DNA from 3 places in the Kitasatospora sp. NPDC096140 genome. Region 1 is predicted to be linked to each of the others. Evidence: riboswitches for the same ligand, from Rfam matches in the RefSeq annotation. Region 1 holds a riboswitch; each other region holds the start of a gene.

Region 1 (9,995 bases):
AACCACGACCACCGGACGGCCCTGCGGCTCGGCCCGCACCAGACGGCGGATCAGCTCGTCCGCGGTCTCCCCGGTCCGGCTGAACCGCACCCGGACCCCGCGCGGCGGCGCCATGATCACCGGAACGTCCAGGTCCTGGCCGTCGAACACACAGGTGACCTCCGCCTGGGTGCGCTGGGCCAGCATCGCCAGCCCGCCCAGCAGCCGGATCCGCTGCTGCTCCAGCGGCAGCGTCGGATAACCGGTCTTGGTCACGTTGTAGCCGTCCACCACCAGGTGCACCTGCGGGATCGCCAGCAGCTGGTCCAGCAGCGCCGGGTCGTCCTCGGCCAGCCCGCGCCGCGCCACGTCGTGCGGCGAGGCCGCGCCCGGCACCACCGCCTCCACCAGGTCCGCCGGGCGGATCTGGGCGACCGGCAGCGCCAGCTCCCGCTGCAGACCCTGGGCCGACTGCAGCACGGTGTCCAGCAGCAGCCGCAGCCGCATGTCCTCGACGCTGCGCCCCTCGCGGGCCGACCGGCGGCCCTGCTCGGCGGCGTTCTCCAGCTCCGAGAGCCGGTGCTTGAGCCGCCGCGCCTCGGTCTCGGCCGCGCTGCGCTCGGCAGCGCCCTGGGCCCTCACCGCCTCCAGTTCCCCGGCCACCCGACGCGTCTCGGCCTGCGCCCGGCGGGTGTCGCTCTCCAGCGACCGCACCTTCTTGCGCAGCGACTCGGCCTCCCGCCGGACGCCCTCGAACTCCACGCGCTGCCGGTCCAGGTCCGCCCGCGCGGTGGCCCGCACCTCGGCCAGCTCGGCCTGCAGCTTCTCCACCAGCCGGGTCGCCTCCGCGGCCGCGTCCTCGGCGCCGGCCCGCTCGGCCTCCTCGCCGGCCTCGGCGACCAGCCGGCTCCAGCCCGCCGAGCGCACCAGGTAGGCGGCGGCCGCGACGTCCATCGGATCGGCGGCGCCGGGGACGCTGCCCGACTCCAGCGCCCTCACCAGGTCCGGCTGTCCCAGCCGCAGCCGCTCCGCTATCCGCACCCGGAAGGCCGGCTCCGCCTCCAGCGCGGCCGCCAGCGCGGTGGCCGCGTACTTGGCGCGCCGCGCGGGGGTGAACTTCACGTACTGACGCAGGCTCTGCGGGAGTTCGCCCGGCGGCAGTCCGCCCAGCGCGTCCGAGGCCAGCCCGACCACCCGTCGGCGCACTCCCTCGGGCAGCGGCCGGTCCAGCTTCTCGGCGCCGCGCTCCGACGCGGCCCCGGAGGCGTCGGAGGACTCGGCCGGGTCTGCCGGGTCTGCCGGGTCGGACGGAGCGGTCTGCGCCCCGACGGCATCGGGTCCGCCGGCCGCCGCGTCGACGGCTCCGGACGCAGCGCCCTCCGCCGGTCCCGTCCCGGCGTCCGGCACCTGCGCCTGCGCAGCGGGCCGAAGCCCCTGCGCTTCGCCGGGCTCCTTCGCTGCGTCCACCACGTCCTCGGCTCCGATCCTGTTCTCCGGCGGGGTACGGCCGCGACCCCCCGTCGTCACGCCCCGTGCGTCTTGTTCCGTATTGTCCGGTGTGGCGGACGGGCGCGCCGCGCGCCGCCCGCCGCACCCGCGGGCATCAGCCCTGCTCGGCCGGGGCCTCCGCGCCCTCGGCACCCGGACGGGCCACCAGCTCGACCTGGTCGACGGCGTTGCACCAGCGGCAGCGCACCGACTCGACGGTCTCGCTCAGCACCTCGGTCTCCTCGACCTTGGAGTCGCCGGCCAGGTCGAAGTGCAGGAACTCGGTCACCCGCGCCGTGCGGGTCACGTCGAACCGGGTGAGGTTTCCGCACAGGGTGCAGCGCCAGCGCGTCTCGGCAGTCAGGGCGGGGACGGTCATCGGGGGTCCTCTCGGGTGGTCCCTGCGTGGGCTAGGCGCTCCCCCCGGAGCCCCGGCGTCGGCGGCGGGAGGCGGGAATGCCCGCCCCAAGCCTATTGCCTGGGGCAACCATCGCGACCACCGGTCAGCGGAATAGCGGGGCTAGTCCACCTGCCGTAAACCGCCGTGTCACCTGCGGCGCCCGGAGGGATGCTTGGCCGCATGGCGCTCGCGGCCCCCGACCACACCGCCGCGCGGGGCGGCCGGCCGGAGGTGGCCGCCCCGGCGGTCACCTACGCGCTGATCGCGGTCAACACCCTGGTCTTCCTCCTCGGCCCGGCCGCCGGGCTCAATCCGCTGTACGGCACCGGCCCGGCCCGGGTCTGCGCGGAGCAGCGGTACGAGCAGCGCTGGGGCGCCGTTCCGGCCGAACTGCTGACCGGGCGGCCGCTCACCGCCGAACAGCTGACCGAGGCCCCCGACCCGGTCCCCGGCTGCCCGGCCGCCCCGACCCCGGGCAAGCACCCGGCCCTGTCCGCCCTCACCGGCCTCTTCGTGCACGCCGGCTGGCTGCACCTGCTGGGCAACCTGCTCTTCCTGCACGTCTTCGGCCCCACCGTCGAGCGGCGGCTGGGCCGGGCCCGGTACGCCGTCTTCTACCTGGCCGCCGGCAGCCTGGCCACGTACGGCTTCGCGCTCGCGGAGGCGCACTCGCCGGACTGCACGCGGGTGCTCATCGGAGCCTCCGGCGCGATCTCCGCCGTCCTGGGCGCCTACCTGCGCTTCCACCCGCGCGCCCGGGTGACCACCCTCGTCCCGCTGCTGTTCTTCCTGCCGCTGCGCTTCCCGGCCTGGCTGGTGCTCGGCCTCTGGTTCGCGCTGCAGTGGTGGTCGGTGCACTCGGCGGGCCCGGGGGTGGCCTACCTGGTCCACGTGATCGGTTTCTCGGCCGGCTTCCTCTACACCTGCACGGTGGTCCGCCACCCCCCGAGACGGCCCGGCTGACGCCCGATACGCTGGCGGCACCCCACAAAGGAGCGCGAACAGTGATCACCGCCATCGTCCTGATCAAGACCAGTGTCGACCGCATCCCGGAGATCGCCGAGGCCATCGCTTCCATCGAGGGCGTCAGCGAGGTGTACTCGGTGACCGGTGGATACGACCTGGTGGCGATGGTCCGGGTGCGCCGCCACGACGACCTGGCCGAGGTCATCCCGGGCCGGCTCAACAAGGTCCCCGGCGTGGCCCACACCGAGACCCAGATCGCCTTCCGCACCTACTCCCAGCACGACCTGGAGGCGGCCTTCGCCCTCGGCCTGGACGAGTAGCGGGGCCCCCGGGCTCAGCCCTCCCGACGCGCGCGGGCTCAGCCCTCCCGGCGGGTGTCCGCGACGCAACGCCCGCCCTCGTTGCGGTAGTTCCACGCCGCGCCGTCCGTGACCAGCTCGCGGACGGCGGTGAGGAAGCGGTCGATGTGCTCGTCCGGGGTCCCGGCGCCGAAGCTGACCCGGATGGCGTTCAGGCTGCGCTCGCCCGGCAGCGAGGGGTCCGGAGCGCCGCAGCTGGACTCGACGGCGGTGGCCTCGTCGTCCAGCAGGGTGCGCACCAGCGGGTGGGCGCAGAAGAGGCCGTCGCGCACCCCGATGCCGTACTCGGCGGACAGTGCGGCCGAGAAGTGCGAGCTGTTCCAGCCCCGGACGACGAAGGACAGCACGCCCACCCGGGCCGAGCCGGCGCCGAACAGGTTCAGCACCTTGACCTGCGGGACCTCCGCCAGCCCGGCGGTCAGCCGGTCGACCAGCTGCCGCTCACGGACCTCCAGGGCGTCGAAGCCGGCCTCGCCCAGGGCGCGGCAGGCCGAGGCGATCGCGTAGGCGCCGATGACGTTCGGCGAGCCGGCCTCGTGCCGGGCCGGGCCGGTCTGCCACTGCACGGCCACCGAGCCGTCCGTCTCCCGGGCCACCGTGCGGGTCGCCCCGCCGCCGGCCAGGTACGGCTCGGCCGCGTCCAGCCAGTCCGCCCGGCCGGCCAGCACCCCGGCGCCGAACGGCGCGTAGATCTTGTGGCCGGAGAAGGCGATCCAGTCGACGTCCAGCTCGCGCACCGAGACCCGGTGGTGCGGGGCCAGCTGGGCCGCGTCCAGCACCACCCGGGCGCCGTGCCGGTGCGCCGTCCCGGTCAGCTCGGCGACCGGCCACAGCTCGCCGGTCACGTTGGAGGCGCCGGTGACGCAGAGCAGCTTGGGGCCCTCGGGCGCCTCGGCGAGCGCGGCGTCCAGGGCGGCCACCGCCTCGGCCCGGGAGCGCGGCGCGCGCAGGTAGGTCACGTCCAGTCCGGCGTGCGCCCAGGGCAGCAGCGAGGCGTGGTGCTCGGTCTCGAAGGCGAACACCCGGGTGCCGGCCGGCACGGCGGCGGCCAGCAGGTTGAGCGAGTCGGTGGTGGCCCGGGTGAAGACGACCTGGTCGCCCTCGCGCAGGTCGAGGAACTCGGCGACGGTGCGGCGGCTCTGCTCGAAGAGGTCGGTGGACAGCTGCGAGAGGTACCCGGCGCCGCGGTGCACGCTGCCGTAGTACGGCGCGTAGGCCGCGACGTCGTCCCAGACCCGCTGCAGTGCCGGCGCGCTGGCCGCGTAGTCGAGCGCCGCGTAGCCGACCTTCTCACCGCTGGCGAGCGGGACCTGGACGTCGGAGCCGAGCACGGCGAGCGGGGCGGTGGTCTCGGTGGCGAGAGAGGACATGAGGATGCACTCCTTCAGGGGCCTGGGACCCCGGGAGTGCCACTCGTCGGGTGTCCGCGCTTGTCGCACGGACGGTTTGCCGTGGCGACCCGGTCCTCACCCAGGGCACCCCGCCACGGACGGAGGGTTGCCGGACAGCAAGCTGGGGCTTGACGCTGTCACTCATGACCTGGCGCCGACTCTAGGGTCGCGTCCGGCGGGCGGTCAAACGGGCATCCACCATCCGGACAGCCGGGGAGCCCGCGCCGGCGTTTCCGGCACGGGCTCCCAACCACCGCTTCAGCTACGGCTGGTGGCCTCCGACCAGCGCCGCAGCAGCTCCTGTGCGACGCCGGAGTCGATGGCCTCCGCCGCCCGCGCCATGCCCGCCGCGAGCTGCTCGGCCAGCGGCGCGTCGCCCAGGTCGAGCGCGACCAGCGCCGCCGCCGTGTTCAGCAGGACGGCGTCCCGCACCGGCCCGCGCTCGCCCGCCAGCAGACGGCGCGCGACCTCCGCGTTGTACGCCGGGTCCCCGCCGCGCAGCGACTCGATGCCGACCAGCTCGATGCCGACCTCCCGCGGGTCGAAGGAGGTCTCGGTGACCACCCCGTCGCGCACCACCCACACCCGTGAGGTGGTGGTGATGGTCAGTTCGTCCAGCCCGTCGTCGCCGCGGAAGACCAGCGCCGTCGAGCCGCGCCGGGCGAGCACCCCGGCGATCAGCCCGGACAGCCGGGTGTCGAAGCAGCCGATGGCGTGGGAGGTGACCTTGGCCGGGTTGGTCAGCGGGCCGAGGATGTTGAAGGCGGTCGGCACCCCGAGGTCGCGCCGCGCGGTGGCGGCGTGCCGCATCGAGGGGTGGAACTTCGCCGCGAAGCAGAAGGTGAGGCCGACCTCCTCGGCCACCTCGGCGACCCGCCGGGCGGAGAGGTCCAGCGCCACCCCGAGCTTCTCCAGCACGTCCGAGGACCCGGTGGAGGAGGAGGCGGCCCGGTTGCCGTGCTTGACCACCTTGGCACCGGCCGCCGCCGCGACGATCGCCGACATCGTGGAGATGTTGACGGTCTTCGCCCGGTCGCCGCCGGTGCCGACGATGTCCACCGCCGGGCCGGCGATGTCCAGCGGCTCGGCGTGCGCGTACATCGCGTCGACCAGACCGGTGACCTCGTCGACCGTCTCGCCCTTGGACCGCAGCGCGATCATGAAGCCGGCCACCTGGGCGGGGGAGGCCTCGCCGCTCATGATCCGGTCCATCGCCCACGCGGTGGACGAGCGGTCGAGGTCCTCCCCCTTCAACAGGGCCGTCAGGAGATCCGGCCAGGAGCGGACCACCTGCGCGGGGTCGCTACCGCCGTTCGCAGGGTTCACGTTCACCATGGCTGACTCCAGCTGTCGTCTGTCCCCCCGCTCCGGGGGGCGTCCGTACGGATGGAGCCAGCCTATCGAGCGGCAGGGCCCCCAGGGCCCCGTCTTCTCTAGTACTGAGACACCGCCGCTCAGCGGGCGGCCGGCGCCCGCTTGGCCAGCCGGGCCCGCAGCAGCGTGGCGACCGCCTCGGCCAGCGCCACCGGGTCCACCGGGTGGGAGATCGCGGCGTCGGCCCGGCTCCAGGCGGCGAGCCAGGAGTCCTGCGGCCGGCCGATCAGCACCAGCACCGGCGGGCAGCCGTAGATCTCGTCCTTCAGCTGGCGCCCGAGCCCCAGCCCGCCGGCCGGGACCGCCTCGCCGTCCAGCACGCAGAGGTCCACGCCGCCCTTCTCCAGCGCCTTGAGCACCGCCGGGGTGGTCGCGCACTCCAGGTAGGACAGCTCCGGAAGATCCTCGGCGGGCCGACGGCCGAGTGCCGTCAGCACCTGCTCGCGGGTGTTGCGGTCGTCGCTGTAGACGAGGACGGTGAGCGTCTCATCGGTCGTGTACGCCATGGACCCTGCTCCCTCAAGTGTGATCCGGACCACGTTCGCCTGATCCGGATGCTACTCCCGATCACCCTCCGCCGAGTGCCCCTCGCGCACGTTCCTCCTCAAGCCGCCGCGCCCCGGTCTCACCCTCCTGGAGGACTGCCCGTCACCCGGACCCGCCCGGTCCACCCGTACGGCCGACCCCCGGCCCGCTCCCCTACCTCCGGCCGCTGCTCCGACCGTGCATCGACGCGCCGGGCAACGGGGTCGTAGAGTGCCCCGAGGAACCGTCAGAAAAGGGACACGCCGCTGCTCAGCCCCCGTACACCCACCCCGTCGGCCCCCAAGCGGGCATACCGCACGCACCGGACACTCCGAGGGACACCCCCCGGCGTGAAGACGGAATAAGGGACCGACATAATGTCCGTCGTGGCGACAGCAACAGCAGTAGAAACCGGGCACGCGCACGGATCGGTCAACCGGCCGAACATGGTCAGCGTCGGAACGATCGTCTGGCTCAGTTCCGAGTTGATGTTCTTCGCGGCCCTCTTCGCGATGTACTTCACGCTCCGCTCCGTCAAGGGAGCCGAGTTCTGGACCGAGAAGGCCCACGCCCTCAACGTGGCGTTCTCCTCGGTCAACACCACGGTCCTGGTGCTCTCCTCGCTCACCTGCCAGCTCGGCGTGTTCGCCGCCGAGCGCGGTGACGTGAAGAAGCTCCGCATGTGGTTCATCATCACGTTCGTCATGGGCGCGGTCTTCATCGGCGGCCAGGTCTACGAGTACACCGAGCTGGTCAAGAAGGATGGTCTGTCGCTGTCCTCCGACCCGTACGGCACGGTGTTCTACCTGACCACCGGCTTCCACGGCCTGCACGTGACGGGTGGTCTGATCGCCTTCCTGCTGGTCCTGGGACGGACGTACGCAGCCAAGCGCTTCACGCACGAGCAGGCCACCGCCGCGATCGTCGTGTCGTACTACTGGCACTTCGTCGACGTCGTGTGGATCGGCCTGTTCGCGACCATCTACCTGATCAAGTAACCAGCTGATCAGGTCGCTGGCCACCGGCTGCGGCCCCCGCCCTCACCGGCGACGGGCCGCTTCTGCCGGTGCCGACGCTCCCACCGACCGACCGCGCGCGCAGCCCTAGACAGGCAGCCTCGTGCCGGCCAGACCGGCCGCCGGGTGCACCCACCAGTCGACCAGATCCTGACACCGGGGTTATTCCGTGAAAAAGCTCTCCGCACGACGGCGCCACCCATTGGCGGCGCTGGTCGTCCTACTTCTCGCCCTGGCGGCAACCGGGGGGCTGTACGCCGCGTTCGCTCCCGCCGACAAGGCGCAGGCCGACGTCGCCGCGCAGTCGCTCGCGATCGATGAGGGCAAGAAGCTCTTCGCCGTCGGTTGCTCCTCCTGCCACGGCCTGAACGGCCAGGGCAGCAGTGACGGTCCGAGCCTGGTCGGCGTCGGTTCCGCCGCCGTCGACTTCCAGGTCGGCACCGGCCGCATGCCGGCCCAGCAGCCCGGCGCCCAGGTGCCGCGCAAGAAGGCCATCTACACCCAGGCCGAGATCGACCAGCTCGCCGCCTTCGTCGCCTCCCTCGGTCCCGGCCCGGTGACCCCGACGGAGGAGCAGTACACCTCGACCAACCCGGAGGACATCTCCAAGGGTGGCGAGCTGTTCCGCACCAACTGCGCCCAGTGCCACAACTTCGCCGGCCAGGGTGGTGCCCTGACCAAGGGCAAGTACGCCCCGTCGCTGGAGGGCGTGGATCCCAAGCACATCTACGAGGCCATGCAGACCGGCCCGCAGAACATGCCGTCGTTCCCGGACACCACCATGCCCGAGGAGCAGAAGAAGCAGATCGTGGCCTTCGTCCGCCACACCACCAGCGACGAGCCCAACCCCGGGGGTCTCACGCTCGGCAGCCTCGGTCCGGTGACCGAGGGCCTGTTCGGCTGGATCTTCGGTCTTGGCACGCTCATCGCGGTCGCGATCTGGGTCGCCGCCCACACCACCAAGGCCAAGAAGTCATGAGCCACGACATGTCAGAGAACCTCCCGGAGTCGCACGGCTCCGCCGGCGAGGTCGCCGAGCACGGCAACCCGTTCGCCGACCCGGGCCTGCCGGCCCACGAGCCCCGTCGCACCGACATCGACGAGAAGGCCGCCCGGCGCGCCGAGCGCCAGGTCTCGCTGATGTTCGTGATCTCGATGCTCGCCACCGTCGGCTTCATCGCCTCGTACGTGGCCATCGACCCGGACAAGATCGTCTACATCTTCCCGCTGGGTCACGTCAGCGCGCTGAACTTCGCGCTGGGTCTGACCCTGGGCGTCGCGCTCTTCATGATCGGCGCGGGCGCGGTCCACTGGGCCCGCACCCTGATGTCGGACGTCGAGCTGCCGGCCGAGCGTCACCCGATCGAGGCCGACGACGAGGTCCGCGCGGACGTCATCGAGCAGTTCAAGACCGGCGCCGCCGAGTCCGGCTTCGGCCGCCGCAAGATGATCCGCAACACCCTCATCGGTTCGATGGCGCTGGTCCCGCTCTCCGGCGTGGTCCTGCTCCGCGACCTCGGCCCGCTCCCGGAGAAGAAGCTCCAGGAGACCGGCTGGAAGGAGGCGACTCCGGCCAAGCCGCTGCAGCTGGTCAACATGAACACCATGCTGCCGCTGAAGCCGCAGGACGTCGCCATCGGCTCGCTGACCTTCGCCATGCCCGAGGGCCTGAGCACCCACGACGAGGACTTCCAGCAGCGGATCGCCAAGGACGCCCTGATGCTGGTGCGCATCGCACCGGAGGACATCAAGGACGACAACTCCAAGGAGCTGGGCTTCGAGGGCATCCTGGCCTACTCGAAGATCTGCACCCACGTCGGCTGCCCGATCAGCCTGTACGAGCAGCAGACCCACCACGCGCTCTGCCCCTGCCACCAGTCGACCTTCGACCTGGCGGACGGCGCGCGCGTCATCTTCGGCCCGGCCGGCCACCCGCTGCCGCAGCTGAAGATCACCACTGACGACAAGGGCAACCTGGTCGCCACCGGCGACTTCGCGGAGCCCGTCGGCCCGAGCTTCTGGGAGCGTGCTCGATGAGTAGCGCGAGCAGCACCACGACCGGTGCCGCCAAGCCGTCCAGCACGCGTGCCAAGCCCGCCAACAAGTGGGAGGCCGCGGCTGACTGGACGGACGGCCGGCTGGGGATCTACTCCCTCGCCAAGGCCAACCTGCGGAAGATCTTCCCGGACCACTGGTCCTTCATGCTGGGCGAGATCTGCCTCTACTCGTTCGTCATCATCATCCTGACCGGTGTCTACCTGACGCTGTTCTTCAAGCCCTCCATGGGCGAGGTGATCTACAACGGGTCGTACGTCCCGCTCAAGGGCATCGGCATGTCCGAGGCCTACGCGTCGACGCTCGACATCAGCTTCGAGGTCCGCGGTGGCCTGCTGATCCGTCAGATCCACCACTGGGCCGCGCTGGTCTTCGTGGCCGCGATGCTCGTGCACATGATGCGCGTGTTCTTCACCGGCGCGTTCCGCAAGCCCCGCGAGAT
Region 2 (9,995 bases), on a different contig from region 1:
GCCAGTCCACGAGCCGGCGGAACGCGTCCCAGCCGCGCAGCGCCCCCATGTCGGTCTCCTGGGCGGCGAACGCGTAGGCGGCCTCGCCGTAGATGTCCAGCTGCAGCTGGTCGGCGGCGGCGTTCCCGGCGCGCACCGGGGAGGAGCCGCGGTAGCCCTCCCACTGGGTCAGCGTCTCCTCGGTCAGGTGGGGGTCGCCGTCGATCCGGTACATGATCTGGAGGCGTTCGCCCTCGCCGCGGGCGGCCTCGATCCGCTCCCGCACCCACCGGCGGAAGGCCACCGCCTCGTCCTGGAAGCCGAGGCCGATGAGGGTGTGGACGGAGAGCGAGGCGTCCCGGATCCAGGTGTAGCGGTAGTCCCAGTTGCGCTCCCCGCCGATCTGCTCCGGCAGTCCCATGGTCGCGGCGGCGATCAGCGCGCCGGTCGGGTGGTAGCTGAGCAGCTTGAGCGTGATCGCCGAGCGGTCCACGATCTGCCGCCAACGTCCTTGGTAGTTCGAGGACTTGAGCCACTCGTACCAGAACTTCCGGCAGGCGTCGAAGGCGGCGAGGGCGTCCGTGTCACCGGGCGGGGCGGGCGGGGCGTCGCCCGGCGGCCGGGCGGTGAGCAGCACGGTGGCCATCTGCCCGGCGTCCAGGGTGAAGCGCGCGGTCACGTCGGAGCCGTCGGGGTGCAGCACGATCGGATCGGTGGCCTGGACGCACAGTTCCTGGTCCGGGCCCTGCAGCACCGCGCAGCGTGCGTCCGGCAGGGTGAGCCGCTGGGGGGCGCGGCCGTAGTCGAAGCGGGGCCGGCACTCCAGCAGGAAGGGCACCCGTCCGCGCACCACCCGGGCGGTACGGATGATCCGGTGCCGGTCGCTCGGGGTCGGCGAGGTGTCGGGCAGCATGAAGTCGACGACCTCCGCCACGCCCTGCGGGGCGAGGAAGCGGGTGACCACGATGGCCGTGCCCGCGAGGTAGAGCTGTTTCACCTCGGCGTCGGGCACCGCGTCCCGGTCGACGGCGAGCCGGCAGTTGCCGCCCTTCGCGTGGTCCAGCAGGGAGGCGAAGAGACTGGGGGAGTCGAAGCGGGGCGTGCACCACCAGTCGATGTCGCCTCCGGTCGACACGAGCGCGGCGGTCTGCAGATCGCCGATGACCCCGTGCTCGGCGATCGGAGGGTAGGCGTCCATGCTGCGCTCCCCGGATGTGAGGAAAGAACCCGGATGGGGGAAAGGAATCGGCCCTTCGCCGACACGCTACGGAGGGTGGCCCGGCCGCGGATCACCCGGCGTGGGTGAACGTCCGGCGGCCGGGGCGCCGCGGGCCGCCCGGGCGGGGCCGCGCGCGGGCCCCTCACCTCCGGCCCCCCGCCTGCCGACCCCTCACCTGCCCGGGGTGAGGCCGGGCCCCGGAGATCCGGTGACAATGGCGGCGACGGTTCACCGGCCGTCCCCGGCACGGTGACGGGAGGAGACGCCGTGACAACGTCCCGCAGCCGTACCCCCGCCCCGTCCGGGCCGGCCCCGGAGGGGAACGGGAACCGGACGGACTACGCCGGCGCGGTCTACGGCTCGATGCTGGCGGCCTCCGTGATCGCGGCCGCCGGTGTCCACGAACCGCACCCGCGGCTGTCGCTCATCCTGCTGCTGGTGATCACCGGGCTCGTCTTCTGGATCGCCCACGTCTACGCGCACGTGGCCGGGCAGCGGGAGATCGGACGCCAGGTCAGCTGGCCCCAGGTGCGCCAGGTCGGCCGGCACGAGTGGCCGCTGGTCGAGGCGTCGGGGCTGCCGGCCCTGGCGGTGCTGGTCAGTCCCTGGCTCGGGACGGGCAACAGCGCCTGGCTCGCCCTCGGCGTCGCGGTGGCCCAGCAGGTGGCCTGGGCGACGCTGGGCGCCCACCGGGCGGGCGCCCCGGCCCGTCAGGTCGTCGTGGAGGGCGCGGTCAACCTGGTCCTCGGGCTGGTCATCGTGGCGGCCAAGGTCGCCGTCGGGCACTGAACCACCGGTGCGGGTGGTGCCGCCGCCCGCACGCTTCGTCCGGGCTCCGACGTGCCGGTGCCCCGTCCCGGACCGGGACGGGGCACCGGCACGCGGGGGGCGTTCAGCCGGCCAGGAGCCGCTGCTTCTGCGCCGCGAACTCCTCGTTGGTGAGGACTCCCTGGTCCCTCAGCTGCGCCAGCTGCTGCAGCTGCGAGATCTTGTCGTCCATGCTCGCCGCAGGGGGCGCCGGAGGCGCCGCGGGAGCGGCGGGTGCCGCGGCCGGTGGGGGCGGAGCGGGCTCGGCCGCCATGTCCTGCTGGGCCCAACGACCCGCCTGACGGCGGGAGACCCGGTTGGACACGGCGGTCGCCGTTCCGGCGACGACGGCGGTGCGCGCCATACCGCGCAGCAGTCCAGGCATGACTCGTCTCTCCTCTCGGTGGCGTCACTCGGTGGCGGACGGCCGGGTCGCGGGGTCGTCGGACGCGTCCTCGACGTCGTCCAGCTCGTCCAGGGAGCGCAGCAGGTCCGCCATGGGCACCCGGCCGCTGGCGACCACCCGGGCGCCGCCCCGGCGCAGCGCCGTGGCGAACGGAGCGGCCCAGGTGTTCTCGTAGATGAGCACCCCGGCCGAGTTCCCGGGCTCGATGGCCCCGGCGGCCTCGCCCAGGTCGTCGTCGTCGAGCAGCCCCGACCCGGAGCCCTCGAAGACGGCCAGGTCCAGCAGACCGTCACCGTCGAAGTCGGCGATCTCCATCCCGGTGACGGTGCCGTCGCTGTCCTTGCGTACGAACGCGAAGTCCAGGATGCGGATCACACCCCGGTCCACCAGGTCGATCAACAGCGGAAGCCCCTCCCCGGTCATGCGGTTGCCGGGGAACTCGACCACCAGGTAGTCGATGGGCCCGCTCTCGGCCAGGACGTCCTCGGCCATGGCGGTGCTCCTTCCTTCGTGTGGGATCCGGCGCCCGGCCCGCCGGGCCGGTCACTGCTTCGACGCTAGGGGCCGCCACCCCCTCCGCGGATCACCTGTTCCGGGTGAGGGAACGCGGATCCGGCGGAGCCCTCGTCCGGGCGGCCCAGTCCGGCGTGCCGGACGGGGGACCTTGCGGCGTGAATGGTGAACAGCGGCGGTACGGCCGCGTGCCGAACATCGGGAGTGCCGTTGAACGGGCCACTGGAGCCGCATCCTTCCGAGCCCCCTTCGGGTGAGCCCTCGGCGTCCGGGCCTGCTCCGTCCGGGCCTGCTCCGTCCGGGCCTGCTCCGTCCGGGCCCGCTGCGGCGGGTGGTCCTGTGGCGGGCGGTCCTGCGTCGGGTGAGCCGCCCGCGTCCGGGCCGCCTCCGTCCGGGCCGCCGCCCGGCGGGCCGACGAACGGGAGCGGGGGCACCCCCTCGGGGGCCCGGCACCCCTCCAGGGCGGCGAGGATCGCGATGAGCACCGTGTCCGCCGTGCTGATCACGCTGACCTGCATCCTGGTGCCCGTCTCGCTGCTCACCGTCTGGGTGCACGACATCGCGCTGGACACCGACCGGTACGTCTCGACGGTCTCCCCGCTGGCCACCAACCCCGCGATCCAGGACGCCGCGGTCGCCCGGATCACGAAGGCCGTGGACGTGAAGGTGGACGGCCCGGCTGTCGCCTCCGACGTGGGCGACTGGCTGCAGTCGCAGGGCCTGCCGCCCCGGGCCGCCGCGGCGGTCAAGTCGCTCGGCCCCAAGATCGACGACGCGGTGGACCAGGTGGTCACCAAGGCCGCCACCAAGGTCGTGCAGAGCGACGCCTTCGCGACCGTCTGGACGCAGGCCAACCGCGCCGCCCACCAGGCCGTGGTCCAGGCCCTGACCGGCCACGGCCGCGGCGCGGTCGAGGTGGACAACGGCACCGTCACCCTCAACGTCGGGACGGCCGTCGACAAGCTGAAGGACGACCTGGTGTCCGCCGGGCTGACCCCGGCCGAGAAGATCCCGGACGTCAACAAGCAGCTGGTGCTGTTCCAGTCCGACAAGCTGGCCAAGATCCGCGGTTACGCGCACGCCCTCGACGTGATCGGCAACTGGCTGCCGATCATCACCGTGCTGATCGGCGTGATCGGCGTGGTGCTGGCCCGGCGCCGCCGCCGGGCCCTGGTGACCACGGCCCTCTGCGCGGCCTTCGCCTGCCTGCTGGTGGCGATCGCCCTGGTGATCGCCCGCCACTACTACCTGGACCACCTGCCGCCCGCCGTGCAGTCCCCGGCCGCGGCGGCCGCGGTCTTCGACACGCTGCTGCACTTCCTGCGGATCAGTCTGCGCACCGCGATCGTCCTGGGCGTGGTGGTGGCGCTCGGCGCCTACCTCTCCGGTGCGGGCCGCATGCCGCGCGCCGTCCGCGGCGGTGCCGACCACGTCGCCGACTCCGTCGCCGGCTGGAGCGACGCGCACGGCGTGCACACCGGCCGGGTCGGGACCTGGACCGACGCCCACCGCCGGTGGCTCGTCCTCGCGGCGGTGCTGATCGTCGCCCTGGTGTTCGCCCTCTGGAACCACCCGACCGTCCTGACGGTGCTGCTGCTCGTGCTGGTACTGCTCGCGGTGCTCGCCGTCCTGGCGCTGCTCGCCGCCTCCGGACGGGCCGGCGCCGACAGCCGTACCGACGAGGCCGGTGCCGGGAGCCGGACCGGCGAGTGACCCCGTCCGCGCGACGCGGACCTCCCCGACCGTTCCCCGCACACAGCGCAGGTGGCCATGACCAGTCGTCCGAACATCCTGTTGATCGTCACCGACGAGGAGCGGGCCGCGATCCCCCGCCCGCAGGGCTTCACGCTCCCCGCCCGGGAACGACTCGCCGAGCGGGGCACCACCTTCGACCGGTACTACACCGCCTCGGCCATGTGCAGCTCCGCGCGGTCCGTGATCTACACCGGCCGGCACCTGCCGCTGACCGAGATCTACGACAACGACAACATGCCCTACATCCGCCCGCTGGACCCGGCGCTGGGCACCCTCGGCACGATGCTGCGCCAGGCCGGCTACCACTGCACGTACCAGGGCAAGTGGCACCTGTCGAACGCCTACGTCACCCCGCAGAACCCGGGACCGACCACCGACGCCCTGGAGCCCTACGGGTTCAGCGAGTTCAACGACTGGGGCGACATCGACGGCGGCGTCTGGGCCGGGCTCAAGATCGACCCCGTGATCGCCGGCCAGGCCGTCAAGTGGCTGCGCAACCGCGCCCCGGCGGTGGCGGACGACCAGCCCTGGTTCATGGCCGTCAACTTCGTCAACCCGCACGACATCATGAGCTTCGACTACGGCGGGAAGCCCCGGGTGCGGCTGCCCTTCGGCCTCGCGCACGCCGTGCTGGCGCGCGGCCCCGCCGACGTCCCGCTCTACCGCCGCCGCTGGGACTTCGACCTGCCCGCCAGCCTGCACGACGACCTCTCCGGCGCCGCGCCGGCGGTGGCGGAGTTCGCGCGCATGCTCGACACGGTGTTCGGTCCGGTGGCCGACGACCGGCACTGGTACGACGGCCTGAACTTCTACCTCAACGCCATCCGGGACGTCGACCGCAGCATCGACCTCGTGCTCGACGCGCTGCAGGCCTCCGGCCAGGCCGACCGAACGGTGGTCGTGTTCACCTCCGACCACGGCGAGATGGCCGGCTCCCACGGCCTGCGCCAGAAGGGCAACCTGCTCTACGACGAGAACTTTCACGTCCCGTTCGTGCTGTGCCACCCGGACGCGCCCGGCGGCGGCCGCACCGACGCGCTCGCCTCCGCGGTCGACATCGCGCCCACCCTGCTGGAGTTCGCGGGCCTGGACCGGGCGGCCGCCGCCTCCCGCTTCCCCGACCTGCACGGTCACTCCTTGTCACCGGTGCTGGAGGGCGGGGAGGTCCGCGAGGGCGTGCTCACCGCCGTCGAGTCGATCACCGCCCTGGACGCCGGGTTCTGGTTCGAGTTCGCCGACCCGCAGGCCCAGCAGCGCATCCAGTCGGGGGAACTGCGCCCGGACTGGGACAAGCGCGGCTTCCTGCGCGGCTACCTCGACCGGCGGTACAGCTTCGGGCGCTACTTCTCCCCGCTCCGGCCCAATCGCCCGACCAGCCCCGAGGCGCTGTACGCGCAGAACGACGTGGTGCTCTACGACCGGGAGGAGGACCCCGGCGAGGTGCGCAACCTCGCGGCCGATCCGGCCCACCGCGACCTCGTCGCCCGGTACAGCGCCCGGCTGGAGGACCTCATCACCGCGGAGGTCGGCGCCGACACCCGCGCGTGGGTCACCGAACGCCCCCGGCTGCTCGGCTGGCCCACCTGGCACGGCGACACCGACCGTCCCGTGCCCGCCGGCGCCGCGGCCCGCGGGTGAACCCGTGGCCGACCTCGTGGCCGGACCGGTGGCCGACGTCGTGGCCGACCCCACGGACGCGGCGTCACGGTCCGTGACCTCGTCGCGGTCCGCGCACGACAGGACGGGAGTCCGGCCCTACCGTGAACGTAGGACTTCTGTTCCCTTCCAGGCGGTCGTCATGCGAGCAGCCGGGCCCCACCGCCCGGCTGCCCGCCCCTCCCGTCTCCCGCTCCCCGAGAGGCGGTTGCCACCGAAGGAGTCAATGTCATGACCAGCAGTGTTGCCGGGGCCGGCCCCAGCACCCACGCCCCCGAACCCCGTCCCTTCGCGACCGGGTGGACCATCTTCGCCGGGGTCATGATGATCGCCGGCGGCATCATGGCGGTGTTCCAGGGGATCGCCGCCATCACCAAGGACAGCCTGATCGTCGTCACCCGGCACTACGTCTACTCGATGAACACCGAAGGCTGGGGCTGGATCCACGTCATCGTCGGGGTCGTCCTGGTGCTGGCGGGCGTGGCGCTGTTCAGCGGTGCTCCCTGGGCCCGGGTCGTCGGTGTCGCCGTCGCCGGCCTGAGCATGATCGCCAACTTCCTGTGGCTGCCCTACTACCCGCTCTGGGCCATCGTCCTGATCGCGCTCGACGCCTTCGTCATCTGGGCGCTGTGCGTCGGCACCACGAAGAAGGCGAGCTGACCACCCGACGGGCCGACGGCCCGTAGGAACCCCCGGGCCGGCCACCACCGCGTGGCCGGCCCGATCGCGTCCGGGGGAGGGGAGTGGAGGGCGAGCGGAGGGCGAGTGGAGGGGGAGGCTTGGCGGGCGGCCCGGGGCATCTTGTATCGTTCCTCGCGAATCATCCAGAGGGGTGGAGGGACCGGCCCTACGAAGCCCCGGCAACTCCCCGTTCGACCCGGCGTCCGAAGTACGCGCCGTGCCGTGCGGGGGCAGTGCCAACTCCGGCCTGTCGCCACTGTGGCGCGGGAAAGATGAGGAGACACGGTGCTCTCTGTGCTGTCCTTCGCCCGGGCGCTTCCCGCCCCGGCCCTTCCGCGTACCCGTCTCGTGCCCGGCGCAGGCAATCGGCCGACTTCTCCGGCCCGTCCTCGCTGACCACCCCCCCGGCTCCCCGTCCGGGAGCCCCCGTGAGCGAAGCCCACCCGCCGCTCACGGGATTCGAGACGGAGTACCCATCCATGGACAACACGAGCGGCGTCGGCGTGCTCGACAAGGTCACCTCGATCCTCGGCACCCTGGAGGCAGGTCCCGCCACCCTGGCCGGACTCGTCACCGCCACCGGCCTGGCCCGGCCCACCGCCCACCGGCTCGCCGTGGCACTCGAACACCACCGGCTGGTCACCAGGGACATGCAGGGCCGGTTCATCCTCGGCCCCCGGCTCACCGAGCTCTCGGCGGCCGCCGGGGAGGACCGACTGCTGGCCGCAGCCGGCTCCGTCCTCGCCCACCTGCGCGACGTGACCGGCGAGAGCGCCCAGCTCTACCGCCGCCAGGGCGAGATCCGGATCTGCGTGGCCGCCGCCGAGCGCCTCTCCGGCCTGCGCGACACCGTACCGGTGGGGGGCACCCTCCCGATGAAGGTCGGTGCGGCCGCCCAGGTCCTGCTCGCCTGGGAGGAGCCCGAGCGGCTGCACCGCGGGCTGCAGGGCGCCCGCTTCACCGCCACCGCGCTGAGCGGGGTCCGGCGGCGCGGCTGGGCCCAGTCCATCGGCGAGCGTGAACTCGGGGTCGCCTCCGTGTCCGCGCCCGTCCGCGGCCCGTCCAACCGGGTGGTGGCCGCGGTGTCGGTCTCCGGCCCGATCGAGCGGCTCACCCGGCACCCTGGAGCCCAGCTCTCCCAGGCGGTCGTCGAGGCGGCCCACCGGCTCACCGAGGCCCTGCGCCACACCTGACCGGTTCACCGGGCCGCGCCTGCCCGGCTTCGCGCCGTTCGGCTTCGCGCTGCCCGGCTTCGCCCCGTCCGGCCTCGCGCTGCCCGGACGCGCGGTCCTCTGGCGCGGGCCGGGAGGAGGCGGCGGCCGGCGACACCGGGAACGGGGTGAACCGAACACGGCACGCCATCCGTGCAGGGGTCGGGGGCCGCGTTGCACCGCCGTCACCCGCCGCCGCCACGGCGGCCGGCGGCGGTCCGGGCTCGCCGCCTCGCGCGCTCCCCCGATCTCCCCCCCGGGGCGCGCGCGAGGCGTTCCCTGCTCCACGAACTCCACAGGAGAGAAGCACAGATGAAGCACGTACGCCGGGCGGCCGTGGTCACCGGGGGCGCGGTCGCCGCCCTCGCACTGGCGGGCACCGGGACCGCCTTCGCCTGGAAGCCGAGCGACGCCTCGCTGGAGGTCGGCTGCCGGGCGGACGCCGGCCACGTCGAGCTCGTCCTCGGCAACCGCTACAAGGCCGCCGGCGACTACACCCTGAGCCTGGTCGGCGGCTCCGAGGAGTACCACGGCCGCATCGACGCCAACGCCACCGTCAAGCTGACCGTCAGCTACTCGGGCAAGGGCGACACCTGGCGCTACACCCTGGCGGACACCCACGTGGACAAGAAGGTCGCGGACGTTCCGCTGTGCCCGTCCGCCACCCCGACGCCGACCGGCACCCCGACCACCACCCCCTCCGTTCCGGCGACCCCGGTCCCGACCCCGACCAAGTCGGTCCCGGCCTCGCCGAGCGCCACGCCGTCGGCCACCACCCCGGCCCCGACCGGCACCCCGACCACCACCCCCTCCGTCCCGGCGACCCCGGTCCCGACCCCGATCAAGTCGGTCCCGGCCTCGCCGAGCGCCACGCCGTCGGCCACCACCCCGGCCCCGACCGGCACCCCGACCACCACCCCGTCGGCCACGCCGTCCGCCATGCCCAGCGCGACCGGCACCGCCCCGGCGCTGGCCCAGACCGGTGGCGGGGACAACACCCCGCTCGCCCTGGCCGGCGGCGCCGTGCTGGCCGCCGGTGCGGGCCTGGTGTTCGCCGCCCGCAAGGTCGCGGCCAAGCGCCGCGCCTGACCGAGCACCGATCGGGGCGATCGCGGCGCCGGGGTCCGGGAACACCGGACCTCGGGGCCCCACGGCATTTGACGGCCTGTGCCGCCGGGCCGTCCACGGAAGGGGAGTGAGATGTTCGTCGATGGATCCTGGCGGATCACGGTGACCGGCAAGGACGCCGACTTCGACCAGCGGGCGGTGGTGATCACCCCGTACGGCACCCTGGTGCTGGCCGGCCGGGTGGGGGAGTCGCTCGTGGTCGACGCGGACACCTGGGAGCTGAGGCTCGAACACCTCCGGCCGGGCGGAGGTTGGCGCCCGGACGTCCAGGTGGTGCCCGGCCCGGTGGCCGAGACCGGCGGCGTGCGCAGCCGGGAGGTCCGCGCCCGGGACTGCCACTGGCCGGGCGTGCCCGGCACCGACCTGCCGCGCAACCTCGTGCTGCGCCTCGACGCGCTCGGCGCCGCGGCCCCGGCCGCGCGGCGGGAGACGGCCGGGGCGATCGGGCCGGCCTCGGCACCGCTGGTGCGGACCAGTTCGGACCCGGCGCTCGGCGCCCTGCGGCCGGCGGAGCGGCGGGGGACGCCGGCCGACCGGACCGCCCCGGGCCAGGCCCCGGCCCCGGCCGTACGGCGGGCCACCACCGGCTGGTGAAGCGGGAGTCGGCGAAGAGGGGCGGCTGTGCGGGCAGCCGCCCCTC
Region 3 (9,995 bases), on a different contig from region 1:
GCACCAGCGCGATGACCCGCACGGCCGTCCAGCGCCCCAGCACCGCCGCCGCCCCCAGCAGCATCGCGGCCACCGCCGGCGCGAAGGTCATGGCGTACGAGGTGTACGAGCGGTCCCAGGTCAGCTGGAACGTGGCCCGGTCCGGGTCGGCGACCCAGGGCACCAGCCCGGAGCCGGCCAGCGCACCGGCGACCATCGGGGCGGCCAGCGCGAGCACGCGCCCGATCACCGAGGAGCCGGTCAGCCCGAGCCGCACCCGCAGCCCGTACGCGGCCAGGTCGAACACCTCCCGGGCGACGGCCGAGCGGTCCGCCTCCGCCGTGGCGTCGGCGAAGACCGCCACCATCTCGTCGCCGTTCACCCGCCGGTAGCCGGCCGGGAACAGCTGGAGCGCGGCCCTCAGCGCGGCCGGGGGCGCTCCGATCGTCGGCGTGGTCATGCGAGACCCCCTCCCCCCAGGGCCCGCCCCTCGGGCCCCGGCTTCCCCTTCAGCACCGAGCGGAGCGCGGCGAGCCGGCGTTCCGCCTCGGTGGCCACCGCCCGCAGCCGCGCGGCCTCGGCGGCCAGCGCACCGCGGCCGGCGTCCGTCAGCGCGTAGGTGCGCCGGGCACGGCCGTCCACCACCTCCTCGGCGGCGACCTCGATCAGGCCCTGGCCCAGCAGCCGGTCGAGCGCTCCGTAGAGCGTGCCGGTGCGCATCTTGACCCGGCCCTCCGAGATCACGGCGATCTCCTGGATGAGCGCGTAGCCGTGCCTCGGGGCATCGGCGAGCGCGGTGAGCAGAAGCAGTGTCGGCTCCTGCATGGAGCGTTCTGTCATGGTCCACATATATCGCCCGACGGCATATACCGTCCACCTGAATCGCCGGACAGAATGGAACCCATGACGATCTCCGAGGAACTGCTCCCCGCCTGGACCGCCCTGCTGCACCGCTGCGACGCCGCGACCGACCCCGAACCGTACGGCCGGGAGCTGCTGCGCCGCTGGTCGGAGCCGCAGCGCCGGTACCACACCCGGGAACACCTGAGCGCGGTCCTGCGGCACGTCGACGACCTGGCCGGGCACGCCGCCGACCCGGACGCCGTCCGCCTCGCGGCCTGGTTCCACGACGCCGTCTACCGGCCCGACCGCAGCGAGAACGAGGAGCGCAGCGCCGCCCTGGCCGTCCGGGCCCTCACCGCCGCCGGCCTGCCCGCCGCCCGGGTGGCCGAGGTCGAACGGCTCGTCCTGCTCACCGTCACCCACGACCCCGCACCGGGCGACCGCGACGGCGAGGTGCTCTGCGACGCGGACCTCGCCGTCCTCGGCGGCACCCCCGAGGCGTACGCGGCGTACGCGGCCGCCGTCCGGGAGGAGTACGGCTTCGTCCCCGAGCCGGACTTCCGCGCCGGCCGCGCCGCCGTGCTGCGCGGGCTCTTGGCACTGCCCGCGCTCTACCGCACCCCCGCCGCCCGCGAGCGCTTCACGGACACCGCCCACGGCAACCTGGCGGCCGAACTCCGCCGCCTGGAGGGTTGAGCAGCCTCCCCCGGACCAGCCCCCTCGGACCAGCTTCCCCCGGACCGGATTTCCTCAGACCAGCTTCCCGACCGGCGCCACCACCGCGCCCTGCTTGCCGCACACCCAGTGCGGCTCCGGCCCCAGCTCGGGCTCCACGCTCAGCGCGTGCGGGTCCCCGTCGGCCGCGCACCCGGTGCACAGCGGCCAGCGCCCGTACGCCTCCAGCAGCGCGTCCTGGACGTCCTGGGCGACCAGCCCGAGCACGTACTCGGTGCCGTCCGGCCACTGCTCCAGCCACCAGCGGCGGTGCGTCACCGCCTGCTCCACCAGCGAGACGACGGCGGCGTCCGCCACGTCCCGCGCGGTGAGGTCGGCCAGGATCAGTGCCCGCGCGTTGTGCAGGGCGGTCTCGATGTCGTCAGCTGCCATCCGTCCATTCTCCGTCGGCGCGCCGGAACGCGGAAACGCCGCGTGGGCGGCTCCCCGAAGGGAACCGCCCACGCGGACGAGGAACGAACCGATCCGATCGAAGCGATCAGGATCAGAAGTCCATGTCACCGCCCGGCATGCCGCCGCCGGCGGCCGCGGAGGCCTTCTCCGGCTTGTCGGCGATGACGGCCTCGGTGGTGAGGAACAGCGCCGCGATGGAGGCGGCGTTCTGCAGCGCGGAGCGGGTGACCTTGGCCGGGTCGATGATGCCCGCGGCGACCAGGTCGACGTACTCGTTGGTGGCGGCGTTCAGGCCGTGACCGGCGGGGAGGTTGCGCACCTTCTCCACCACGACGCCACCCTCCAGGCCGGCGTTGGTCGCGATCTGCTTGATCGGGGCCTCCAGCGCGACCTTGACGATGTTGGCACCGGTGGCCTCGTCGCCGTCCAGCTCCAGCTTGTCGAAGGCGACACCGGCCTGCAGCAGGGCGACGCCACCACCGGCGACGATGCCCTCCTCGACGGCGGCCTTGGCGTTGCGGACGGCGTCCTCGATGCGGTGCTTGCGCTCCTTGAGCTCCACCTCGGTGGCCGCGCCGGCCTTGATGACGGCCACGCCGCCGGCCAGCTTGGCGAGGCGCTCCTGGAGCTTCTCGCGGTCGTAGTCCGAGTCGCTGTTCTCGATCTCGGCGCGGATCTGGTTCACGCGGCCCGCGACCTGCTCGCTGTCGCCGCCACCGTCGACGATGGTGGTCTCGTCCTTGGTGATGACCACCTTGCGGGCGGTGCCCAGCAGGTCGATGCCGGCGTTCTCCAGCTTGAGGCCGACCTCCTCGGAGATCACGGTGCCACCGGTGAGGATGGCGATGTCGCCGAGCATGGCCTTGCGGCGGTCGCCGAAGCCCGGGGCCTTGACGGCGACGGACTTGAAGGTGCCGCGGATCTTGTTCACGACCAGGGTCGACAGGGCCTCGCCCTCGACGTCCTCGGCGATGATGACGAGCGGCTTGCCGCTCTGCATGACCTTCTCCAGCAGCGGGAGCAGGTCCTTGACCGAGCCGATCTTGGAGTTGGCGATGAGGATGTACGGGTCCTCGAACGTCGCCTCCATGCGCTCCAGGTCGGTGGCGAAGTAGGCGGAGATGTAGCCCTTGTCGAAGCGCATGCCCTCGGTGAGCTCAAGCTCCAGGCCGAAGGTGTTGCTCTCCTCGACGGTGATGACGCCTTCCTTGCCGACCTTGTCCATGGCCTCGGCGATCAGCTCGCCGATCTGGGTGTCGGCGGCGGAGATGGAGGCGGTGGAGGCGATCTGCTCCTTGGTCTCCACGTCCTTGGCCTGGGCCAGCAGCTGGTCGGAGACGGCCGCGACGGCCTTCTCGATGCCGCGCTTCAGGGCCATCGGGTTGGCGCCGGCGGCGACGTTGCGCAGACCCTCGCGAACCAGGGCCTGGGCGAGCACGGTGGCGGTGGTGGTGCCGTCACCCGCGACGTCGTCCGTCTTCTTGGCGACCTCCTTGACGAGCTCCGCACCGATCTTCTCGTACGGGTCTTCGAGCTCGATCTCCTTGGCGATGGAGACACCGTCGTTGGTGATCGTGGGGGCGCCCCACTTCTTCTCCAGCACGACGTTGCGGCCCTTGGGGCCGAGCGTGACCTTCACTGCGTCGGCGAGCTGGTTCATGCCACGCTCAAGGCCGCGGCGAGCTTCCTCATCAAAGGCGATGATCTTGGCCATCAGAAGTGGTCCTCCGGGACACGGTCGACTGCTCGGACCAAGGGGTGCCCGCGACGGACGGCCCTGGTGTGCGGGGGTCTTTTCCCCTACCGCTCCCGGGGGCCTCACCGACCCGGTCCGCTGTCACTCTCACGCTGTGAGTGCTAACGCCAATGATTAGCACTCCGGGTGGTCGAGTGCAAGCCCAATCGCCAACCCGCGAGCCGCCGCTGGGACCACCCCGGGGGGCCGCCCGGGAACGGCGACGGGCCCGTACGACGCGTGTCGTACGGGCCCGTCGAGAAGCGAGCGGTCACCAGCCGTGGGCCGCGCCGAGCTCCTGGAGTCGGAAGGGGTCAGACCGCCGCGCGAACCATGTCCGCCTGCGGGCCCTTCTGTCCCTGGGAAATCTCGAACTCGACCCGCTGGCCCTCCTCAAGGGTGCGGTAGCCGTCCATCTGGATCGCGCTGTAGTGGACGAAGACGTCCGCACCACCGTCGACCGCGATAAAGCCGTAGCCCTTCTCCGCGTTGAACCACTTGACGGTGCCCTGAGCCATTCCGAACTCCCCTAGTGCTGTGCTGGCCCTTCACGCGCCCGCAGGTCGCGGGCCCGGGTTGGTTGACGGCCCACCCGGGGAACCCCCCCTGGGCGCAGCCGTGCACGCCGCAACCGTCCGCACGGAACGCCCAACGGGCTCCGGTGAGCGGGTGATTGCGTCGACCGCCGCTGAATGTATCCGGACCGAAGCCCTCTGCAACAGGGTCAACCGCCGGTAATTCCGCCCCGCCGGCAAGGGACACGACGGGCCGAATCGGAAAAATCTCGGCATTCCACGCGGGACATAGCGGACGAATTACCCAAATCCCCGCGGTAATTCTGACATCGGCCTGACATGTTTCACGGCCCGGTCCCATCGGCCGGGCCCTGCCCGGCGGAACGCCGCGAACGGCCGAGAGGGAACCCCTGTTCCCAACCGAGCGACACTCTACTCCGACTCGACCCGGAAATATTCCCGCCGGAATGCAACCGGCCGCCCGTACATACGGAGAGCGGAATTCCGTACGTACGGGCGGCCGAATGGCGCGCGGGACGGCTCAGCAGCCGCCGGCCACCGCCGGAATGATCGAGACGCCGGCGCCGTCCTCGATCTCGGTCGCCAGGCCCTCGGCGAAGCGCACGTCGTCGTCGTTCACGTAGACGTTGACGAAACGGCGCAGCTTGCCGGTGTCGTCCAGGATGCGGGCGGAGATGCCCGCGTGGTTCTTCTCCAGGTCGGCGATGACCTCGCCCAGGGTGGCGCCCTCGGCGGTCACCTCGGCGGCGCCGCCGGTGTAGGTGCGCAGGATGGTGGGGATGCGGACGTTGGCGCTCATGACTCTCCTTGCGGGGGTGCGGCCCTGCGGGGCAGCGGTCGGGGCGGGCACGGGGCCGGCGGCGTGGTTCAGGCGGACGCGAGGCCGGCGGCGCGGAACGCGTCCAGCGTCGGGCGGATGACGGCGCTCATCCCGGCGTCGGACACGGCGTCCAGGGTCTTCAGGCCGTCGCCGGTGTTGATCGCGACGGTCTCCTTGGCCGGGTCCAGCTGCCCGGTCTCGACCAGCTTCTTCAGCACGCCGACGGTCACCCCGCCCGCGGTCTCGGCGAAGATGCCCTCGGTCCGCGCCAGCAGCCGGATCGCCGCCACGACCTCGGCGTCCGTGACGTCCTCCACCGCGCCGCCCGTGCGGCGGGCGATGTCCAGCACGTACGGGCCGTCGGCCGGGTTGCCGATCGCCAGCGACTTGGCGATGGTGTCCGGCTTGACCGGCTTGATCACGTCCCGGCCGGCCTTGAAGGCGGCCGACACCGGGGAGCAGCCCTCGGCCTGGGCGCCGAAGACCCGGTACGGCCGGTCCTCGACCAGGCCGAGCTTGATCAGCTCCTGCAGCCCCTTGTCGATCTTCGTCAGCTGGGAGCCCGAGGCGATCGGGATCACGATCTGCTCCGGCAGCCGCCAGCCGAGCTGCTCGCAGATCTCGTACGCCAGCGTCTTGGAGCCCTCGCCGTAGTACGGCCGCAGGTTGACGTTGACGAAGCCCCAGCCCTCGCCGGCCGGGTCCCCGATCAGCTCCGAGCAGAAGCGGTTCACGTCGTCGTAGTTGCCCTCGATGCCGACCAGCTCGCCGCCGTACACCCCGGCCATGACGACCTTGCCCTGCTCCAGGTCGTGCGGGATGAACACGCAGGACCGGAAGCCGGCCCGGGCGGCCGCCGCGCCCACCGCACCGGCCAGGTTGCCGGTGGAGGAGCAGGACAGCGTCGTGTAGCCGAACGCCCGCGCCGCCTCGATGGCGCAGGCCACCACGCGGTCCTTGAACGAGTGCGTCGGGTTCCCGGAGTCGTCCTTGATGTGCAGCTGCGCGGTGAAGCCGAGCTCGCGGCCCAGGTTGTCCGCCTTCACCAGCGGGGTCCAGCCCGGGTTCAGGTTGGGCTTGGACGCCACGTCGGCCGGCACCGGCAGCAGCGGCGCGTACCGCCAGACCGAAGTCGGGCCGGCCTCGATCCGCTTGCGCAGCTCCTCGGCGCCCTCGCTGCCGAACTCGTAGGCGATCTCCAGCGGGCCGAAGCACTCCAGGCACGCGAAGCTGGGACCGAGCGGGAAGCGGGTTCCGCACTCCCGACAGGACAGGGCGGCGGCGGGGCCGAGGTCCACGGAAACGGGTGCGGCAGTGTCGATAGCCATGACGGCGAGGCCTCTCTCCTCATCTTCCCCGCAGCGCGGACGCGCCACAGGCCGGAATTGGCACCTGTCCCGCCGGGGCCTGTCGTCGACAGCCGCGCGAGAAGGTTGCCGGGACGTCAACGGGCCGTTCCCTCAGTCCCTCTGGATGAGCTTGTGAAATTGTGGTGGTGCTCGACGGCGACCCCGGCGTGCATGGGTCCTACCGCTGTACGAAGACTGTATCCGAAGGCGCCAATCCTGAACGGGACCGTCCGCCACGCGAGATGACCCGTCCCACCCGACCCGCCGAGGAGACTTCCGTGCCCGCCGAACCGACTCCCGAGCTCCTCCCGCAGGCGGCGTCCTGGCTGCGCCGCCGCTCCTGGAGCGCGGCCGACCGGCCGGTCGACACCCTCCTCGCGGCCAAGGAACGCACCGGCCGCACGATCAGCGTCGTCCTCCCCGCCCTGGACGAGGAGGCCACCGTCGGCGACATCGTCCGCACCGTCCGCCGCGAGCTGATGGAACGCCTCCCGCTGGTCGACGAACTCGTCGTGGTCGACTCCGGCTCCACCGACGCCACGGCCGAGGCCGCCGCCGAGGCCGGCGCCCGGGTGGAGCACCGCGACGCCATCCTGCCCCGGCTGCCCGCCGCCCCCGGCAAGGGCGAGGTGCTCTGGCGCTCGCTGCTGGTCACCCGCGGCGACATCGTCTGCTTCGTGGACGCCGACCTGCGCGAGTTCGACCCGGCCTTCGTCTCCGGCATCGTCGGGCCGCTGCTGACCGACGAGTCCATCCAGCTGGTCAAGGCCATGTACGACCGCCCCCTCGAAGTCGCACTGAGCGGCTCCGCCGCGGGGGACCGCGCCGCCGTCCTCCCGGCCGGCGGCGGCCGGGTCACCGAACTCGTCGCCCGCCCCCTCCTCAACCTGCACTGGCCGGAACTCGCCGGTTTCGTCCAACCCCTCGGCGGCGAGTACGCGGCCCGCCGCTCACTGCTCGAACGGCTGCCCTTCCCCACCGGCTACGGCGTCGAACTCGGCCTGCTCGTCGACGCGTTGGAGCTGGTCGGCCTGGACGCCCTGGCCCAGGTGGACGTCGGCGTCCGGCACCACCGCCACCAGGACGGCCAGGCCCTCGGCCGGATGGCCGCCACCATCTACCGCACCGCGCTCGAACGCCTCGACCGCGCCCACCGGCTCAAGGCCTCCGCCGACCTGGTCCGCCCGGAGCTCACCCAGTTCGCCCGCGACCCGGAGACCCGTGCCTTCCTCGCCCACACCCACCCGGTGACCGCCCTGGAACGCCCCCCGATGCACACCGTCCCCGAATACGCCACCCACCGATGACGGGTTTGCCACGCCGGGCGCCCGGCAACATGCCAACCATGGGCGATCTCACGACCGAACGTTCGAGTGCGACCGGCACCGCCCCCGTCCTGGTGGCCTCCAACCGGGGACCGGTGTCGTTCAGCACCGCCGACGACGGCACGCTGACCCTGCGGCGCGGCGGCGGGGGCCTGGTCTCCGGCCTCTCCGCCATCGACGACCCGAACGCCGTCTGGGTCTGCGCGGCCCTCGGCGCCGCGGACCGCAGAGCCGCCGCGGAAGCCCCCGACGGCCGCCTCGACCTGGCCGGCCACAACGTCGGCGGGCAGGCCGTCCGAATGCTGGACATCGACCCCGAGACCTTCGCCCGCGCCTACAACGGCGTCGCCAACTCCACCCTCTGGTTCGTCCACCACCTGCTCTACGCGACCCCCACCGCCCCCGCCTTCGACGCCGACTTCCGCACCGAATGGGCCGCCTACCGGGCCTACAACGCGGCCTTCGCCGAGGCGCTGGCCACCGAGGCCGCCCCGAACGCCGCCGTCCTCGTCCAGGACTACCACCTGTCCCTGGCCCCGGCGCTGCTCCGCGCCGCCCGCCCCGACCTGCGGATCGGCCACTTCTCGCACACCCCCTGGGCCCCGCCCGAGTACTACCGGATGCTCCCCGACGACGTCGCCCGCGCCGTCCTCACCGGCATCCTCGGCGCCGACCGGGCCGGCTTCCTCACCGAACGCTGGGCCCGCGCCTTCGCCGCCTGCTGCGCGGACCTCCTCGGCGCCGACGTCGACCACGAGGCGCTCACCGTCACCCTCGACGGCCGCACCACCGCCCTCGGCGTCCACGCCCTCGGCGCCGACGCCGACTTCCTGCGCGAACGCTCCCACCGCCCCGACGTGGACGAACGCCTCGCCGCCCTGCGCGAGGCCGTCGGCGAGCGCCGCACGATCGTCCGGGTCGACCGCACCGAGCTGAGCAAGAACATCGTCCGCGGCCTGCTGGCCTACCGGCACCTGCTCCGCACCCGCCCCGAGTGGCACGACCGCGTGGTCCACATCGCCTTCGCCTACCCGTCGCGGACCGACCTGGCCGAGTACCGCAACTACACGGCGCAGGTCCGCGAACTCGCCGACGCCATCGACACCGAGTTCGCCACCCCGGACTGGCAGCCCCTGATCCTGCACGTCGACGACGACTTCCCGCGCTCCCTCGCCGCCTACCGCCTGGCCGACGTCGCCCTGGTGAACCCGATCCGGGACGGCATGAACCTGGTGGCCAAGGAGGTCCCGGTCGTCTCCGACCGCGGCTGCGCCCTGGTCCTCTCCCGGGAGGCCGGCGCCCACGCGGAACTGGCCGACGACGCCCTGACGGTCAACCCGTACGACGTCATCGCCACCGCCGACGCCCTGCACACCGCGCTGACCATGCCCGAGGAGGAGCGCGCCGGCCGCACCAAGCGCCTCGCGGCGGCGGCCACCGCACTCCCCCCGCAGCAGTGGTTCCTCGACCAGCTCAACGCGCTGGCCCCGCTCAACTCCCGGTGAGGGCCTCCCCCAACGCCGCCAACAGCTCCACCACCCCGGCCGGCCCCGCGACCACCAGGTCCGCGCGGTCGGCCAGCTCCTTCACCGGCGCGTCCCCGACCGCCGCGCTGCACACCAGCAGCCCGGCCAGCCCGTCCCCGCGCAGCTCCTCCACCGCCGCGAACGCCGCCACGTCCCCGAGGTCGTCGCCCGCGTACAGCACCGACCGGGCGCCGCGCTCCCGCAGGAACCCGGTCAGCGCCGCACCCTTGTCCACCCCCGGCGGCCGGAGCTCCAGCACCAGCCGTCCGGGCTCCACCACCAGCCCGTACTCGGCGGCCAGCTCCGCCACCGGCGCCCGCAGCAGCTCCAAGGTCTCCTCGGGCGCCGCCGTACGCCGCGTGTGCACCGCCACCGAGCGCCCCTTGTCCTCCACCCACACCCCCTCGGGTGCCCCCACCCGTGCCGCCACCAGCGGCAACGCCTCCCGCGCCCCGGCCACCCCCGGGTGCACCTCCGGCGCCGTCACCTCGCCGCCCTCCCAGCGCTCGGCCCCGTAGTGCCCGAGCACCACGACCCCCGGCACCCCGGCCAGCCCGCCGTACTCCACCGCCAGCGCCGCCGGCCGCCCCGTCACCACCACCACGGCCCCGACCGCCGGGGCCAGCACCCGCAGCGCCCCCGCCACCCCCGGATGCGCCCTCGCCTGCCCGGGGTCGGCCACGATCGGCGCCAACGTCCCGTCGAAGTCCAGCCCGATCACCGCGTCCCGGGGCGCCCGCAGGATCGCGCGCAC

Evidence for each region. A riboswitch is a leader RNA that binds a small molecule or an ion and turns the genes downstream of it on or off. The one in region 1 is predicted to bind S-adenosylmethionine.
Region 2: another riboswitch for S-adenosylmethionine. It lies ahead of ABT048_RS37085 (IclR family transcriptional regulator); the one in region 1 lies ahead of ABT048_RS18925 (aminotransferase class V-fold PLP-dependent enzyme).
Region 3: another riboswitch for S-adenosylmethionine. It lies ahead of thrC (threonine synthase); the one in region 1 lies ahead of ABT048_RS18925 (aminotransferase class V-fold PLP-dependent enzyme).

Annotation. Positions count from the first base shown of each region.
Region 1 is NZ_JBEOUW010000016.1:121,360-131,354, forward strand. Features, by position in the region: gene ABT048_RS18905 (NYN domain-containing protein) at 1-1,209, opposite strand, end outside; gene ABT048_RS18910 (hypothetical protein) at 1,583-1,846, opposite strand; gene ABT048_RS18915 (rhomboid family intramembrane serine protease) at 2,048-2,830, shown strand; gene ABT048_RS18920 (Lrp/AsnC family transcriptional regulator) at 2,872-3,153, shown strand; gene ABT048_RS18925 (aminotransferase class V-fold PLP-dependent enzyme) at 3,192-4,562, opposite strand; SAM riboswitch class IV at 4,614-4,732, opposite strand; gene trpD (anthranilate phosphoribosyltransferase) at 4,842-5,918, opposite strand; gene ABT048_RS18935 (response regulator) at 6,038-6,463, opposite strand; gene ctaE (aa3-type cytochrome oxidase subunit III) at 6,860-7,480, shown strand; gene qcrC (cytochrome bc1 complex diheme cytochrome c subunit) at 7,668-8,477, shown strand; gene qcrA (cytochrome bc1 complex Rieske iron-sulfur subunit) at 8,486-9,535, shown strand; gene qcrB (cytochrome bc1 complex cytochrome b subunit) at 9,532-9,995, shown strand, end outside.
Region 2 is NZ_JBEOUW010000057.1:25,915-35,909, reverse strand. Features, by position in the region: gene ABT048_RS37120 (glycoside hydrolase family 15 protein) at 1-1,177, opposite strand, end outside; gene ABT048_RS37115 (hypothetical protein) at 1,466-1,987, shown strand; gene ABT048_RS37110 (SHOCT domain-containing protein) at 2,091-2,390, opposite strand; gene ABT048_RS37105 (DUF6325 family protein) at 2,415-2,903, opposite strand; gene ABT048_RS37100 (hypothetical protein) at 3,402-4,637, shown strand; gene ABT048_RS37095 (sulfatase family protein) at 4,695-6,317, shown strand; gene ABT048_RS37090 (DUF7144 family membrane protein) at 6,567-6,995, shown strand; SAM riboswitch class I at 7,153-7,295, shown strand; gene ABT048_RS37085 (IclR family transcriptional regulator) at 7,496-8,209, shown strand; gene ABT048_RS37080 (LPXTG cell wall anchor domain-containing protein) at 8,540-9,316, shown strand; gene ABT048_RS37075 (hypothetical protein) at 9,428-9,949, shown strand.
Region 3 is NZ_JBEOUW010000041.1:69,739-79,733, forward strand. Features, by position in the region: gene ABT048_RS32565 (hypothetical protein) at 1-439, opposite strand, end outside; gene ABT048_RS32570 (PadR family transcriptional regulator) at 436-819, opposite strand; gene ABT048_RS32575 (HD domain-containing protein) at 883-1,518, shown strand; gene ABT048_RS32580 (DUF8819 family protein) at 1,573-1,929, opposite strand; gene groL (chaperonin GroEL) at 2,042-3,664, opposite strand; gene ABT048_RS32590 (cold-shock protein) at 4,000-4,203, opposite strand; gene ABT048_RS32595 (ubiquitin-like small modifier protein 1) at 4,742-5,020, opposite strand; gene thrC (threonine synthase) at 5,089-6,369, opposite strand; SAM riboswitch class I at 6,386-6,521, opposite strand; gene ABT048_RS32605 (glucosyl-3-phosphoglycerate synthase) at 6,669-7,697, shown strand; gene ABT048_RS32610 (alpha,alpha-trehalose-phosphate synthase (UDP-forming)) at 7,736-9,220, shown strand; gene otsB (trehalose-phosphatase) at 9,207-9,995, opposite strand, start outside.